One region of the Bradyrhizobium sp. BEA-2-5 genome, then DNA from elsewhere that is predicted to be linked to it. Evidence: riboswitches for the same ligand, from Rfam matches in the RefSeq annotation. Region 1 holds a riboswitch; each other region holds the start of a gene.
The links. A riboswitch is a leader RNA that binds a small molecule or an ion and turns the genes downstream of it on or off. The one in region 1 is predicted to bind cobalamin.

Region 2: it holds a riboswitch for cobalamin, as region 1 does, so the genes downstream of both, RX327_RS03410 (TonB-dependent receptor) here and metE (5-methyltetrahydropteroyltriglutamate--homocysteine S-methyltransferase) in region 1, are expected to answer to the same signal.
Region 3: it holds a riboswitch for cobalamin, as region 1 does, so the genes downstream of both, RX327_RS15200 (DUF1636 domain-containing protein) here and metE (5-methyltetrahydropteroyltriglutamate--homocysteine S-methyltransferase) in region 1, are expected to answer to the same signal.

Annotation. Positions count from the first base shown of each region.
Region 1 covers NZ_CP136629.1:7,023,891-7,029,295, reverse strand. Annotated here, with positions in the region: gene RX327_RS32750 (cytochrome P450) at 1-184, opposite strand, end outside; partial or broken gene RX327_RS32745 (cytochrome P450) at 272-742, opposite strand; gene RX327_RS32740 (hypothetical protein) at 1,224-1,421, opposite strand; partial or broken gene metE (5-methyltetrahydropteroyltriglutamate--homocysteine S-methyltransferase) at 1,439-3,791, opposite strand; cobalamin riboswitch at 3,899-4,119, opposite strand; gene RX327_RS32730 (glycosyl hydrolase) at 4,663-5,405, opposite strand, start outside.
Region 2 covers NZ_CP136629.1:760,925-766,329, forward strand. Annotated here, with positions in the region: gene RX327_RS03410 (TonB-dependent receptor) at 1-772, opposite strand, end outside; cobalamin riboswitch at 935-1,136, opposite strand; gene RX327_RS03415 (FecCD family ABC transporter permease) at 1,249-2,292, shown strand; gene RX327_RS03420 (ABC transporter ATP-binding protein) at 2,289-3,062, shown strand; gene RX327_RS03425 (ABC transporter substrate-binding protein) at 3,167-3,982, shown strand; gene RX327_RS03430 (MBL fold metallo-hydrolase) at 4,073-5,113, opposite strand.
Region 3 covers NZ_CP136629.1:3,296,615-3,302,019, reverse strand. Annotated here, with positions in the region: gene cobN (cobaltochelatase subunit CobN) at 1-1,464, opposite strand, end outside; gene cobW (cobalamin biosynthesis protein CobW) at 1,464-2,498, opposite strand; gene RX327_RS15200 (DUF1636 domain-containing protein) at 2,495-2,869, opposite strand; cobalamin riboswitch at 2,962-3,182, opposite strand; gene cobO (cob(I)yrinic acid a,c-diamide adenosyltransferase) at 3,219-3,872, shown strand; gene RX327_RS15190 (cobyric acid synthase) at 3,885-5,333, shown strand.

The DNA.
Region 1 (5,405 bases):
TGGCCTTGAGCGCCCAGAGGATGTCGGCGTGGCGGCTCAACAGAAAGAGGCCCGACGCTGAGCGATGCACCGGATCGTGCTCACGCAACCACCGCATGAACGGATACGGGTCGTAGAGGCACGCTGGCGACGCCAGTTCGGCGAAGGCGTCCTGACATACTGCCGTGGCTTCTTGCACGTCCATTTTGGTTACCAATTGGCTGGCTGATCTGACGGGAGCGCGCGCTGGTAAATTGCATAGAAGATCGCGATACCCGGTGGCGTCCGCGCATCACCAGAGCACCGGAAACGCCTCGAACCCACCAGTGATGATGTCCTTGAGCAACTTCAGTTCTTCGGGCGCCACGGCCAGGCGCAGCGCAGGAAAACGCTGGAAGATCGAACCGAACAAGACCTTGAGTTCGAGCCTTGCCAGCGCTGCGCCGATGCAGTGGTGCGGTCCGTAAGAGAACGCCAGGTGCGGATTTTCGTCGCGTCCGATGTCGAAGTTTTCCGGGACGCCGAAATGGCGTGGATCAAACGACGTCGCCGGCAGGTCGACCAGCACTTTGCTCTCCGCGGGAATATGCATGCCCGTGATGGTCACATCGGTCCTCGGATAGCGCATGATGCCGTCCCAGCCGGCGCCCGGCGGGTACATGCGCAGGATTTCGTCCACCGCCTTGTCCACCAGGGATGGATCGCCGACCAGGCGTTTGCGCTGTTGCGGATGGCGGAACATAGCCAAAAGGCCGAATTCACTTTCTTTCGTCGATGATATGATGACAGGCGGGGAACGCGGCCGGACCCTAGGGCCTCAATTTGGCTTTAGCCATCTACCTAATCTTGTAGTAGCCCCTAAGCCAAAAGCCTGGTGGCGCAAAATGTGCGGAAAACTCTTCGCCATGCGCTGCCAAACGGAAACCTACTTCCGATGGGGATCCGCCTATGTTGGTTGGCCGCATGCGACGTATCGCGCCCCTTCGCCGGACCACGGACTTGAAGGCGCGATGCGTTGCTCGCCGCCGGTGTTGACTAGCGTCACCTGTTCGACGACAGCGCATGCGGCGCGAAAGACTACCGCACTGGCTTAGCGCGGGCGGCAACGCCCATCTCGTCCAAATGGAGCGAATAGGTTTGCCCCACGCGATGCTGGCCTCCAGCCCGGTCGGCACCTTGAATCAGAACCCACCGGGAATACCCAATCGAATCGGCCTCAGACGATCATGCTCCAGCCCTGCGAGTCAGATGCGTTGTCCGGCAGACGTACCGATGTGAAGCGCCAGAATCTCTTCTGGCGTTTCGTTCACCTCGATGGTTTGAGCGCCGACGAATTCGAGGATCGTCTTGTCGCGCTCGCGCGACATGCCGCCAACGAGCGAGATATTGACATAGTAGGGTTCCGCGTTGCCGTAGCGGGTGCATTTGATCCAGAATTGCATCGGCGGCCTCCCTGAGATCAGCCTGCTGCCCGCAGCTCGCGCGCGGCCGCAACCATATTGGCGAGCGCCGGTCGGACCTCGTCCCATTTACGAGTTTTCAGGCCGCAATCCGGATTGACCCAGAGCTGGTCGTCGGACAGGCGCTGCCGCGCCAGCTTGAGCAGCGCGGCCATCTCGGTCACCTCAGGCACACGCGGCGAGTGGATGTCGTAGACGCCGGGTCCGATCTCGTTCGGATAGCGGTAGTTGTGGAATGCGTCCAGCAACTCCATCTTCGATCGCGATGTCTCGATCGAGATCACGTCAGCATCCATCGTGCCGATCGCGTCGATGATGTTCGTTGAATTCCGAGTAGCACATATGGGTGTGGATCTGGGTCTCGTCCCGGACACCCGACGAGCAGATGCGGAAACATTCGACCGCCCAGTCGAGATAGGTCGCCCACTCCGAGCGCCGTAGCGGCAGGCCTTCGCGCAAGGCGGCCTCGTCGATCTGGATCATGCCAGCGCCGGCGCCCTCGAGGTCTGTAACCTCGTCGCGGATCGCGAGCGCGATCTGGCGGCAGGATTGACTGCGCGGAATGTCGTCGCGGACGAAGGACCAGTTCAGGATGGTGACCGGGCCGGTCAGCATCGCCTTCACCGGCTTTGTGGTGAGCGACTGCGCATACTGCCACCATTCGACCGTCATCGGTTTCGGACGGGACACGTCGCCGAACAGGATCGGCGGCCTGACATAGCGCGAGCCGTAGGACTGCACCCAGGCGTTCTCGGTGAAGACGAATCCTAAGAGCTGCTCACCGAAGTACTGCACCATGTTGTTGCGCTCGAACTCGCCATGGACGAGGACGTCGAGGCCGATGCTTTCCTGCCAGCGCACGGTGCGTGCCGTCTGGTTTTGCAGGAAAGTCTTGTAGGCGGTATCACTCAGGTCTCCCTTGGCGTGCGAGGCGCGCGCCTTCCTGATTTCCTGGGTCTGCGGGAAGGAGCCGATTGTCGTCGTGGGGAAAGCTGGCAGGTTGAAGCGCGCATGCTGCACTTCGGCTCGTTTCTCGAACCGACTGGCGCGCCGGCGCACTGCCTCGTCGATCCCGGCAATACGGCTTGCCACCTTCGCGTCGTGAATGCGCGGCGAGGTCTTGCGCGCTAACGCGGCGGCGTCGGATGCCTTCAAGTCCTTTGCGATCGACCTGCGCCCGCTTGCGAGCGACCTGCCGAGCGCGGCCAGCTCTTCGATCTTCTGCACGGAGAAGGCCAGCCAACTCTTCACCTCGGCGTCGAGCTTGACTTCCAGCGCGAGATCGATCGGTACATGCAGCAGCGAGCACGAGGGCGCGATCTGCACGCGGTTGTTGCCGAGCTTTGCGACGACTGGCTCAAGCCGGTCGAGAATTCTGCTCAGATCGGCACGCCAGATGTTGCGGCCGTCCAGCACACCGAGCGAGACGACGCGGTCGGTGGGCAGGCGAGCGAGGTCGTCGAGCTGCTCGGGCGCGCGCACCAGGTCGAAATGCAAACCGGCCACGGGAAGCGCGAACGCCGTGTCGCGGTTCTGGCCGAGGCCGCCGAAATAGCTCGTCAGCATGATCTTGATCTGCGGCACAGCCCTGGCGATTTCGGCGTAGGCACGCCGCAGCGCGTCATGAGCTGCCTCGTCGAGATCCAGCACCAGACAGGGCTCGTCAATTTGAACCCATTCCGCGCCGCTTCTGGCAAGCTCCCGCAGCACCTCGGCATAGACCGGCAGCAGTCGGTCCAGCAGCGACAGCGGCTCGAAGCCGGCATCCTTGCTCTTGGCGAGCTTGAGGAAGGTGACGGGACCGACCAGCACAGGTCGGGTCTGGTAGCCCAGCGCCTTGGCTTCCTCATATTCCTCGATCGGCTTGCGCGAGACGAGACGGAATTGCTGATCCTTCGCAAGTTCCGGAACCATATAGTGATAGTTGGTGTCGAACCACTTGGTCATTTCTTGCGCCGGCACGCTTTGGCCATGATGGGCGTTGCCGCGGGACGCATCGTGCGGGTCGCCTTGGACATCACCCTGGGTGCCACGCGCCATTGCAAAATAGGTCGCAAGCGGTATCGAGCCGCTGGTCCAGCCATAGATCGGGGCAATCGCTCCAACCATCACCGAGGTGTCGAGCACCTGGTCGTAGAACGAGAAATCGTTCGACGGGATCACCGAGACACCGAGCTTTTTCTGCCGCGCCCAGTTGGCGGTGCGCAATCCGATCCCGGCTTCGATCAATGCCTTCTCGTCCGATGTGCCGGACCAGAAGCTTTCGAGCGCAAGCTTGAGCTCGCGGCGTGGACCGATGCGCGCCGTACCAAGAGTTGCGACCGCAAGTGAGGAGATAGATGTAGAGGACATTGGCTTAACCCCAAATGGGGGCAAAGGCCGTGGTGACACGTCTGGACTCCGCAAGGCGCGTTGAGCGCAAACGGGTCGCAACCGCACCACCGGGACACCCCGCCCGTGGACGTTAATGTTGCCGAGGCAGGTCTCCTGGCTCGCGGGTCCTAGCTATCGTCCGGCCTTCCCGAAGCTTGCGCTTCAGTGGCTGAAATGGACGATGGCTCGCCGCTTACAGTTGCGGGGGCAGCGCCGGCATTGCTTCGTTCCGAAGAACCTGCGCACCGGCTTCCCTCTTAGCTCCAGGTCAATCGTGATCTGGAGAACCTCAACGGTTTCGATTACCTGCAACGGAGGGAGTGCGTCAACCCTCAGAAACTATGGTTGTTGCGGCATCCCGACGGGAATGATGCTCGGTACAACCGAAGAATAGAGTGACTTGTAGTGGTGCAAACCCAACGATCGCATAGAGTTCTGCGCGCTTCTGCATGCTTTCGACAATCTCGTGCGCGTCGCCATCACGTGAAATAGCGGCATAAAGTCTGTTGCACCCTGCTGGCACCCCCAACGCGGACACTGGCCAATGACCGTCGCGCAACCGATGGCCTCAAACTCGGCGGCCGTGCAGAAGGGCGTCTTGCGGGCGAGAGGGCCCTATCCTGCCGATGTCGGAAGCAGTGATGGAGCGCCCGCCGGTGCTGGCGGCCTTCCCACGCCTCAGTATGAAAGCCGGACCAGCTCATTCCGAGCGGAACTAAAATTCGGCTCGAAGCGCTCGGATACGCTGTCGACCCAGAGGCGGAGTATCCAGGCAGGCTTATGTTCCATAACAAGGCGTTCGAACCGTTTGCGGCTGGTGCCCTTCAGATCATCTCCGGCACGCGGATCTTCACTTCGAGGTCACGGTCCAGTTGTTGAAATTGAAGTTCATTCCCCCAGGAGAGGAGGTGATCTCGACTCCGTATTGGACGCTACCGACGTTTATGTCGCCAAAATAGCCCGTCGACTTGATCCACTGCAGGATACTCTTGATGTCTACTGTCCCGCTGTTGGTCTTCGAAGTGCACAGGAGTGAGATGACCTTGTGACCATTGAAGCCCTCAAACACGTTCCAAGTCGCCCCGCCTGCATTGATATTGCGGTAAACCGGGATCGCTGCCCCGGAAGGGGCATAGTGATATGAAATCGGCTTTACGTTGCCGCTACCGTCCGAGTTTCCGGTGTAGTTTGTCCAGAGCATGATCTCCTGCTGGTTTGAGTTGCCCCAGATATCGTAGGCGGCGTCCCAAGCGCCACCAGCAGGAACCTCCTGATTGAAGTTCGAGCTCAGAGTGTTGATTGAACTGAGCGGTTTCCCGATATTGAAGGACTCGTGCGGATAGCTCTTGATGCCTTTCGTATTCGGCTGGTTCGACCATACGCTCCACTGGTTCGAGTCACGCACCGAAATCGTTTGATGCCCAGCGCCAGCGCCCCATACATCGTTGTTCCAGGAATACCCGTTGCGCGAGAAGTTCCCGTACGGAGCGCTCGAACTCCAAATCGGAGGCTTTGCCGCTACAGGTGCGGCGGACGATGACCTGATTTCATTCACAGTCTGGCTAAATAAGTCATGATTCTCCTGTGTGCTGA
Region 2 (5,405 bases), 2.1 Mb from region 1:
CATTGTTGACGCGGTAGCCGTCGGACTTGATGCCGTTGCCGTAGAACGAGGTGGACCACGGTCCGGAGTTGAGCGCCGCGGAGACCGCGGCCATGCGGGTGTTGAACGAGCCAAATCCGGCCTCGGCGCGCATCGTCGTCGGCGGGCCGCCGACGCCGTTATTGGTGACGATGTTGATGACGCCGCCGACCGCATTGTCGCCATACAGCACCGCACCGGAATTGCCGCGCGTGATCTCGATGCGCTCGATGGCATTGAGCGGGATGGTGGAGAGGTCGAAGCCGGCCTTGTCGACGTCGTTGAGGCGGCGGCCGTTGAGCAGGAACAGCGTGTTGTCGGTCGCGAAGGCGCCGAAGCCGCGCAGGTCGACCGAGGTCTTGGCGCCGTTCGGTCCGCCATAGGGCGTTTGCAGCTGCACGCCTGGCACCTGCGCGAGGATCTCGGGCAACGACTGCACCGGCGAATGGGCGATGTCGTCGGCGGTGATCACGGCCGAGGAGGAGCCGACAATGCCGGCGAACTGGCGGCCGCCGCCGGTGCCATCCGTTCCGGTGGCCGCGCCGGTCGCTGTCGTGCCCGATCCGCTGCCTGTGTCGTTGCCTTGCGAGGTGCCCGGCGCCGGGCGTCGCGGCGCCGGCGCTTCGTCAGCGGCCGGCCTGGCGCGCGTGACGTTCTGGTCGCGCGGCTTGGTGACTTCGATCGCCGGCAGCTGATCGGGAGCGGGTGCCTGCTGCGCCCGCGCGGCGGAGAAAAGGATTGCCGGCGCGATCATCGTCGACGCGAGCAGAAGCGCGCGGTGTCGCCGATGGAAAGGGAAGGAGAACATAAGCGAGGTCTCGGTAACGTCAGTGGCACGTCACCGCGAACCAGTCTCACCATCGTGCTCACAGCATCAGGTGAAGCTCATGCCTGTACTCCCCGACCGACATCTTCGCGTGTGACCACGGCTGACGGCAGGTCTCCTGGCTCGCGGGTCGTTACCGCTTCGTCGCCTTCCCAGGACCGAGATTCCCAGTGGCTTCTGACGAAGGATTCACCGCTTACAGTTGCGGGGGCAGCCGCGGCATTGGGGACAAGTTTCCCCGCACCGCATTCCCTTTTCATCTCACGAAAGAACCGTCATGTTCATCTAGGGTTCGGCCGGGTAGCAAAGTCAATCCGGCGGAAGTCGGGCAATGGCCGGGCGGCCACGGTTTTTGTCGAGTGTCGCTTGTCTGCCACGGCGATCGCTGTAAGAGCATGGATCCAATGAGCGTGCAGGATTTTGCCTTGGCGGCCGAGGTCGCGGCGCGGCGCCGGTGGGGCGCCACCGCGGCGCTGCTCGCGCTCGTGGCCCTGCTGTGCGTGCTCTCGCTCGGCATCGGGCCGGTGCGGCTGTCGCCGCTCGCGGTGATCGAGGCGCTGTTCGGCGGCGGCAGCGATGTGGCGCAGGTGATCGTGCGCGAGATCCGCCTGCCGCGCACCATCCTGGCATTCGCGATCGGCGGTATTCTCGGGCTGTCCGGTGCGGCGCTGCAAGGGCTGCTGCGCAATCCGCTGGCCTCGCCGTCGCTGTTCGGCGCGCCGCAATCAGCGGCGTTCGGCGCGGTGCTGGTAATCGCGCTGGGCCTCGCCGATGTGCGCTCCTACGCGCTGCCGGTGGTGGCGATCATCGCCGCGTTCGGCTCGGTGTTCGCGCTGCTTGCGATCGCCGGCCGCAATGCCGGGCTGTTGATCCTGATCCTCGCCGGGCTCGCGATCTCGAGCTTTGCGGGGGCGGCGACGGCGCTGGTGATGAACCTCTCCAGCAATCCCTTCGTGGTGCTGGAGATCGCGTTCTGGCTGCTCGGCTCGCTGGAAGACCGGAGCTTCCAGCACGTCGCGCTGGCGCTGCCCTTCATCATCGCAGGCGCCGCCATCCTGCTCAGCCAGGCGAGCGCCTTCCGCGCGCTGACGCTCGGCGAGGAGGCGGCGCAGAGCCTCGGCGTCGATGTCGGGCGGTTGCGGCTCTTCGTGATCACGGGCGTGGCGCTCGGGGTTGGCGGCGCGGTCGCGGTGACAGGCACGATCGGTTTCATCGGCCTCGTTGCGCCGCATCTGATGCGTCCCGTGATCGGTCACGATCCGGCGCGGCTCTTGGTGCCGAGCGCACTCACCGGCTCGGCGTTGCTGCTCGCCGCCGACATCGCGGTGCGCATCATCCCCTCGACCTCGGACATCAAGGTCGGCGTGCTGACCTCGATCATCGGCGTGCCGTTCTTCCTCTATCTGATCATGCGCGAACGCCGCGCGCTCGGCGGAGGCGTGGCATGACGCTGCTCTCCGCTACCGCGCTCAATGCTTCGCTCGGCAGCCGCAAGGTGCTGCACGATGTCTCGCTGTCGCTGCCGTCGGGCCATCTGGTCGCGCTGGTCGGGCCGAACGGCGCCGGCAAGACCACGCTGCTGCGCGCGCTGGCCGGTCTGATTCCGTCCGGCGGCGAGATCCGGATCGGCGATAATCCGCTGGCGTCATTGCCGCTGCGCGAGCGCGCGAAACGTTTCGCCTATCTGCCGCAGGGGCACATGGTGCACTGGCCGCTGCCGGCACGCGATATCGTCGCGCTCGGCCGCTATCCGCACGGCGCGACCGATCCGGCGCGGCTGTCGCAGACGGATATGGAGGCAGTGCTGCGCGCGATGCAGGCGGTCGACGTCACTGAATTCAGCGATCGCCGCGTCACCGAACTCTCCGGCGGCGAGCGCAGCCGCGTCGCGCTGGCCCGGGTGCTCGCGGTGGAGGCGCCGGTGATCCTCGCCGACGAGCCGACCGCCTCGCTCGATCCGCGCCACCAGATCGACGTGATGCAGAAGCTGCGCAACGTCGCCGATACCGGTGTGCTGGTGATCGTGGTGACGCATGACCTGGGACTCGCCGCGCGCTTCGCCGATCATGTTCTGGTGCTGTCGGAGGGACGGCTGGCCGCGCAGGGCGCGCCCGCTGAAGCGTTGTCGGAGGCGGTCCTCGCCAGCGTGTTCCGCATCAGCGCCTATCGCGCCGAATTTCAGCGCGAAGCCGTCATCGTGCCGTGGGCGGACGTGTGATGAGGATGCGGCGTCTCCACGAGCTCAGTTCACCTCTCCCGCTTGCGGGGGAAGGGGCGCTGTTTTCGCGCGGACGCTATCTTGCGTCATCTTGCCTTGCCCTGATGCTTTCGCTCATCGTGTGGCTCGCGTCAGCCGCTCCCTCGTTCGCCGCCGGGCCGCGCATCGTCTCGATGAATGTCTGCAGCGACCAGCTCGTGCTGTCGCTGGCCGATCCGGACCAGATCATCGGCCTCAGCCGCTTCTCGCGCGATGCCTGGCAATCCTGGGCTGCGGAGAAGGCGCGAAATTTTCCGCGCCTGTCCGGCGAGGCCGAGGACGTGCTGCTGCTGAGGCCCGACCTCGTCGTGGTCAGCCTGTTCGACAAGCGCGCGACCCGCGATCTGTTGAAGGCCCACGGGCTGCACCTCGTCGAATTCACGGTGCCGCGGACGCTGGACGAGGTGAAGGACCAGATCCGCGCGATGGGCGATGTGGTGCAGCATCCCGATCGCGCAGAGGCCGAGATCGCGCGCCTCGATGCGGCGATCGCGCGTGCGCGGGCGGCGGCAAGCACGCATCATTACCGCGTGCTGCCGCTGGAGCGGCGCGGCTTTGTGGCTGGTGACGGCAGCCTCGTCAGCTCGCTGCTGGCTGCAACCGGCCTCTCCAACGCCGCCGGCGAACTTGGCGTCGGTGCAGGCGGATTTGCTTCGCTGGAGGCGATCGTAAAGCTGCGGCCGGACTTCATCCTGGTGTCGGAAGCCGGCGACCGCGCCGAGGATGACGGCCGCGCCTTCCTGCTGCATCCCGCGCTGGAGCGCTTCTATCCGCAAAGCAAGCGCATCGTGCTGCCGGAGCGGCTCACCGTGTGCGGCGGCGTGATGCTGGCGGATGCGCTGGATCGGCTGACGGAGGAGCTGCAGCGGGTGACACGGTGACTATGGCCGTCATTCCGGGATGGTCCGAAGGACCAGACCCGGAATCTCGAGGTTCCGGGTTCGATGCTTCGCATCGCCCCGGAACGACTATCATCCCATCACCACCGGCCCGCCGGCCTTCTTCCAGGCGTCGATGCCGCCTTCGATATGCGCGGTGTTCGCCAGCCCCGCCTTCTTCGCGGCCGCCACGGCCATCGCCGAGCGCTCGCCGAAGGCGCAGAAGAACACCACACGGCGGCCGGTGGCGGCCGCGACCTCGCGCAGCATGCCGCCGGGCTTCAGGGTGGCGCAAATCCCCGGATAGGGTGCGTGCAGCGCGCCCGCGAGCGTGCCGTGCTTGGCCCGCTCGCCGCTCTCGCGCAAATCGACCAAGAGGATATCGGGCCGGCCGAGGCTCGCGATGGCGTCGCCCGCGCTGAGGGAGAGGCCTTCCTTGGCGAGCTCCTCCTGATGCAGGCCGACATGCATGTTGGCGGGCACCGCCACGTCCATCATCTTCGGATTGGGCAGCTTCAGGTTCGCCATCAACTCGATATATTCGTCCACCGAGCGCACCTGGAGCCGAGGATTGTAGCGCTTCTCCTCGCCGATGGTGGAGACGGTGTCGCCCTTGTAGTCATGCGCCGGGAACACCATCGTCTCGTCCGGCAGCTTGAGCAGGCGGTTGAAGATCGAATCATACTGGGCGCGCGAGGATCCGTTCTGGAAATCGGTGCGGCCAGTGCCGCGGATCAGGAGCGTGTCGCCGGTGAAGACGCGGTCCCCCATCAGATAGGAATAGGAATCGTCGGTGTGACCCGGCGTGTACATCACGTCGAGCGACAGGCCCTCGATCGTCACCTTGTCACCGTCGGCCACCCGCATCGCCACCACGTCGGCCTTGGTCTGGTCGCCCATCACGGTCATGCAATGGGTGCGGTCGCGCAGTTCGCCGAGGCCGGTGACGTGGTCGGCATGCAGATGGGTATCCACTGCCTTCACCAGCTTGAGGTCGAGCTCGCGCAGCAATTGGCAGTAGCGGTCGACCTTTTCCAGCACGGGATCCAGGATGAGCGCCTCGCCGCCGGCGCGGCTGGCCAGGAGATAGCTGTAGGTGCCCGAAACGCTGTCGAAGAGCTGGCGGAAGATCATGGCGGCTTCCCTATTCTCCGGGCCGAGTCACATGGAGGATATTATTCCATAGATGGGGTCTATTCAAAGCAAATCCATCCCCGCCCCAGCCGGATCCCGCCACCCTGAGGAGCGCGCTTCTGTGCGCGTCTCGAAGGGTGGAGGGCCCGGGTCTTTCCACGAATGGGACAAGGCATCTGGGCCGTGCATCCTTCGAGGTTCGCTCCGCTCGCGCTCAGGATGACGGGATATGCATCGAGGTCGTGGAAGAGACGAAGTTACGGCCGCACGTAACGCCAGCCCTGCTCCTGCG
Region 3 (5,405 bases), 3.7 Mb from region 1:
GCGCTCCGGCTGAACGGCAATGACCGATTTGCCGCAGCAGATCGCCGCGAAATGAAATGCGCCGTCACGGCAATCGGGATCGTCCTCCGGCGCGCCCCATGCGCGGCCGACATCATCCTGCAGTTGCCGCGGAAGTCCGGAAAGCGCTGCACGGTAGTCGGCGACGTTCCACGTCAAAGTCCTGCGCAAAAGAATGTCGCCCAGCGACGCCACCGGCTCAACATCAAATCCCGCAGCTCCGAGATCGGACAACAACGCTTCGACCGAAGCCAGCGCGTCGAGACCAACGGCATGCGCGATCTGGTGCGGCCGGCCGGGATAGTTCGACAGCACGATTGCGAGCCGCTTCTCCTGTGCGTGCTTGCTGGCAAGCCGATGCCAGGCGGCCACGCGTGCGGCAATTGCAGCGACGCGCTCGGTATCGGGTCGATGCGCAAGATGCGCGAATTGCAGCTCAGGATCGCGCTCACCAGGCGACTTGAAGCTCACCACGCCCGCGAACAGGCGGCCGTCGACTTCGGGCAGCACCACATGCATGGCGAGGTCGCCAGGCGACAGGCCGCGAAGCGACAAGGCCCAATTCTCGCGCCGCGCGGTCGACAAAGCGACCTGGAACACCGGGCATGATGCGGCGTCGAACGGCGTCGTACCGTCGTCACCGGCCGCGGAGAACGCGGTCGCATTGACGATGGCCGCTGGAGCGCATTGCGCGAACTGAGCGCGCAGCCAGTCGGCCACGCCCGCCGCCTTCAGCGAGGTGACGAAGACACCGTGGGCATCAAAGCCCTTCTCGCGCAATGCATCGATCAATGCATCGACCGGCGCCGTATCGCCTGCCGCGAGGTAGGAACGATAAAACGTCACCAGCACGCGCGGCCGGCCATCCGGTGCCGGCAACGCCGCGACGACACCGCGCCGGGGATCGTAGACGCCGATCTCGGGAAGATCGATCTCGCCGACCACAGGCCCGGCATAGAGTCCGGACGCCAGCGCCAGTTGCGCGATCACGGCCTGCGCGGCAACGGGGCCGCCCTTGTCGCACAGCACCTTCAGACGGCGCAACGTCGAGACCGGCAAGGTCGAGAATTCATCCAGCCGCTGATCGTCGCGGCCATCCGCCGGCAGCACGACGAGGGCGATGCCGCGCTCCTTCGCCAGCCGATGCACCGAGGCCAGCCCGTAGGGCCAGTAGGACTCGCCGCCGATCAGCCGCACCAGGATGCCGCGCGCCTGCGACAGCGTGCGCTCGACATAGGTGTCGACCGACAGCGGATGCCGGAGCTCGGCGAGATTGGCGAGCCGCAGCGACGGCAGGCTGCTCCCGCCGCGCCGCCAGCCGGCCGCGAACGCCGCAAGATCGGAATCCGAATACGAGAGCACCACGAGATCGGCCGGGTCCTGGCCGATGTCTCTTGGCGTCGCGGTCTCCTCGAGACCACGGCTCTCGCGGAAAACGACGTGCATCAGATACCAAGTCCTGACCTGATCGCGGCCTCGTCGATATCGCCATGCTCGCCGATCACGACGAGCTTCGACTGCCTGATACCCGCGCCCCAGGGCCTGTCGAACTGGTGGCGCACGCGCTCGCCGACGGCCTGCAGCAAGAGGCGCATTGGCTTGCCCGCGACCGCGATGTAGCCCTTGGCACGCAGCACGTTCTGCTCGCGCGCCAGACGCTGGACCGAGGCGACCAGCGCATCGATATCCGCGACCTCCGGAAGATCGATCACGACGGAGGCGAAATCGTCGTGCTCGTGCTCCTCCTCGCCGTCATGATGCGACGGCCGCGCCGCGAGGTCGTTTTCCGCCGCCGCCCCGAGCCCGAGGATCACGCGTGCGTCGATCGTGCCGTCGACGACGGGCAACATCGGCACCTCGCGCGGCATCTCGGCCGCGATCACCTCTTTCGCCGCCTTGATCCCTTCCGCCCCGGCGAGATCCGCCTTGGTCAGCAGCACGATGTCCGCGCAGGCGATCTGGTCCTCGAACACTTCCGACAGCGGCGTCTCGTGGTCGAGATTTTCGTCCGCGGCGCGCTGCGCTTCGACGGCAATCGGGTCCGGCGCGAAGCGGCCCGCCGCGACGGCCTCGGCATCGGCCAGCGCGATCACGCCGTCCACGGTGATGCGCGAGCGGATCTGCGGCCAGTCGAACGCTTTGAGCAGCGGCTTCGGCAGCGCCAGGCCCGAGGTCTCGATCAGGATGTGATCGGGCCGCACCGGGCGCGCCAGCAATTTCTCCATCGTCGGAATGAAATCGTCGGCGACGGTGCAGCAGATGCAGCCGTTGGCGAGCTCGATGATATTCTCCTCCGGACAGTTCGCATCGGCGCACGACTTCAATATCTCGCCGTCGACGCCCTCGCTGCCGAACTCGTTGACGAGCACGGCGAGTTTCTTGCCGTTCGCATTGGCGAGCAGATGCTGGATCAGCGTGGTCTTGCCGGACCCGAGAAAACCGGTGACCACCGTCACCGGAACTTTTGCGAGCGAATTCATTCGGCGGCCTCCGGCACGACGGCAATGGGGGGAATGCGGGCAAGCGACTGCTTGCGGAAGATTTCCGGCCTGCTGCGCCAGGGCACGAGGCCGTCGGGCGCAGCCGCATAGGCGGAGGCACCGGCGATCACATCCGCGGCATTATCGGCGGACAGGCGGCCATAGACATAGGACCAGCGGCCGGGCGCGCTGAGCGCGACCGAGCAGCCCTGGCTGCAGGCCGACAGGCATTCGACGGGAACCACATTGACGCCGTCGGGCACGCCGGCGTCGAGGATCGCGCCATGCAGGCGTGCACCGGGCGCGAGCTCACCTTCCGCCGGCGTCTGGCCGGCGCGGCAGGTAATGCAGACATGAAGTGTAACGCTCATCGCCCTTCCTGGATTGACAGCGGGTAGCGATGAGGCACACGAACCGATTTTGGACAGGTTCGTTCCCCGTCGCGGAACACCCCGTCCGCCGGTCCAAAACTCGTCGCGCTGGCAGGTCTCCCGGCTTGCGGAGCAGGGCTTTGCCCTTCGATCCCCGCCTTCCCGATTCCCGCGGGAATCAGTGGCTTCGGGCATCTCTCCGGTCACGGTCGCGGGGGCGGCTGCATTTTGGACCCAAATCTTGCCGATTCGGACCCTATCGCATTCCCTCTTCGCCTGTCATAGGACAGGAACCAACGCCGCACCACCATTCGTCCAAGCCTCGCACTTGTCAAGCCGAAGGAACGTGATGATTTCAGATGGAAACGACGCTGAAGACGGCGCCGTCGGCACCGATCTTTCGCTGGACACGCGCCACGCGGAGAAGATGGCGAAGAAGAAAGCCGCCCGCGACAAGATCATGGCGACCAAGAGCGGCGAAAAGGGCCTGATCATCGTCCACACCGGCAGCGGCAAGGGCAAATCCTCCTCGGCGTTCGGCATGATCGTCCGCTGCGTCGCCCATGGCTTCCCCTGCGCGGTGGTGCAATTCATCAAGGGCGCCTGGGACACCGGCGAGCGCCGCCTGCTCACCGGCCATTTCGGCGATCTCTGCCAGTTCCACGCGATGGGCGAAGGCTTCACCTGGGAGACGCAGGACCGCACCCGCGACATCGCCGCCGCGCGCGCCGGCTGGGAGAAGGCCAAGGAGCTGATCCTCGATGAGAGCTTGCGCATGGTCGTGCTCGACGAGATCAACATCGCGCTGCGCTACGATTATCTCGCGATATCAGATGTCGTCGACTTTCTGACCACGTCAAAGCCGCCGATGACGCATGTCGTGCTCACCGGCCGCAACGCCAAGGACGAGCTGATCGAGATCGCCGATCTCGTCACCGAGATGACGCTGGTGAAGCACCCGTTCCGCTCCGGCATCAAGGCGCAAGCCGGCGTCGAGTTCTGAGACTCTTCGGCGATGACGCGCGCATTGATGATCCAGGGAGCCGGTTCGGACGTGGGCAAGTCGCTCATCGTTGCCGGCCTTGCGCGTGCCTTCACGCGGCGGGACTTGCGCGTGCTGCCCTTCAAGCCGCAGAACATGTCGAACAACGCCGCCGTCACCGTCGATGGCGGCGAGATCGGCCGCGCCCAGGCGCTGCAGGCGCTCGCCGCCGGGGTCGAGCCGCATACCGACATGAACCCGGTGCTGCTGAAGCCCGAGACCGATGTTGGCGCTCAGGTCATCGTTCACGGCAAGCGCATCGCCACGGCGCGGGCGCGTGACTACGCGGCGATGAAGCCATCATTGATGGGCGCGGTGCTGGAGAGCTTTGCGCGCCTGAAGCAGCGCGCCGATCTCGTGCTGGTGGAAGGCGCCGGCAGCCCGGCCGAGGTGAACCTGCGCAAGGCCGACATCGCCAATATGGGCTTTGCGCGCAAGGCGGACGTGCCGGTCGTGCTGGTCGGCGACATCGACCGCGGCGGCGTCATCGCGCAGCTCGTCGGCATCAAGACGGTGATCGACCCCGACGATGCGGCGATGATCCGTGGATTTGTCATCAACAAGTTCCGCGGCGATCCCACGCTGTTCGACGATGGCTACAGGCTGATCGAAGAGCGCACCGCCTGGCGCGGGTTTGGCGTGCTGCCCTGGTTCGTCCGCGCCGGCGAACTTCCGGCTGAAGATGCGCTCGGGCTCGGCGAGGCGCGCAAGCCGGGCCAGTGCAAGATCGCGTTCCTTGCGCTGTCGCGGATTGCCAATTTCGACGATCTTGATCCGCTCAAGCTCGAGCCGGGCGTCGATCTCCTCATGGTGCGTCCGGGCGACGCCATTCCCGGTGATGTCAGGCTCGTCATCATCCCGGGCTCGAAATCCACGCGAGGCGATCTCGCCTTCCTGCGCGCGCAGGGCTGGGACATCGATCTTCTCGCGCACCACCGCAGGGGCAGCCATGTGCTCGGCCTCTGCGGCGGCTATCAGATGCTCGGGCACAGCGTCGCTGACCCTGACGGCATCGAGGGGCCCGCCGGTGAAACGCGCGGCCTTGGGCTGCTCGATGTCACGACCACCATGACCGAACAGAAGACGCTGACGCGCGTCAGCGCGGTGCATGAAGCGACCAGCCAGCCGATCAGCGCCTACGAGATCCATATCGGCCGCACCGACGGTCCGGATCGCGCGCGTCCTTTTGCATCGCTTGACGGCGCGCCGGAAGGCGCCATTTCGAGTGACGGGCGCGTTCACGGCAGCTATCTGCACGGCCTGTTCGCCTCGGACGAATTTCGCAAGGCCTTCCTCGCGCAACTCGACATCGCGGCGGCTGATCAGCCCTACGGCGCCAGGGTCGAGAGCGCGCTCGACACGCTTGCCGGACACATCGAGACCCATCTCGATGTCGAAGGCCTGCTCGCGCTGGCGCGTTAAAGCGAGATGATTCCTGGGTCGAACAGCGACGGCGCTGTACCCCCTCTCCCCGTTCTTCACGGGGAGAGGGTT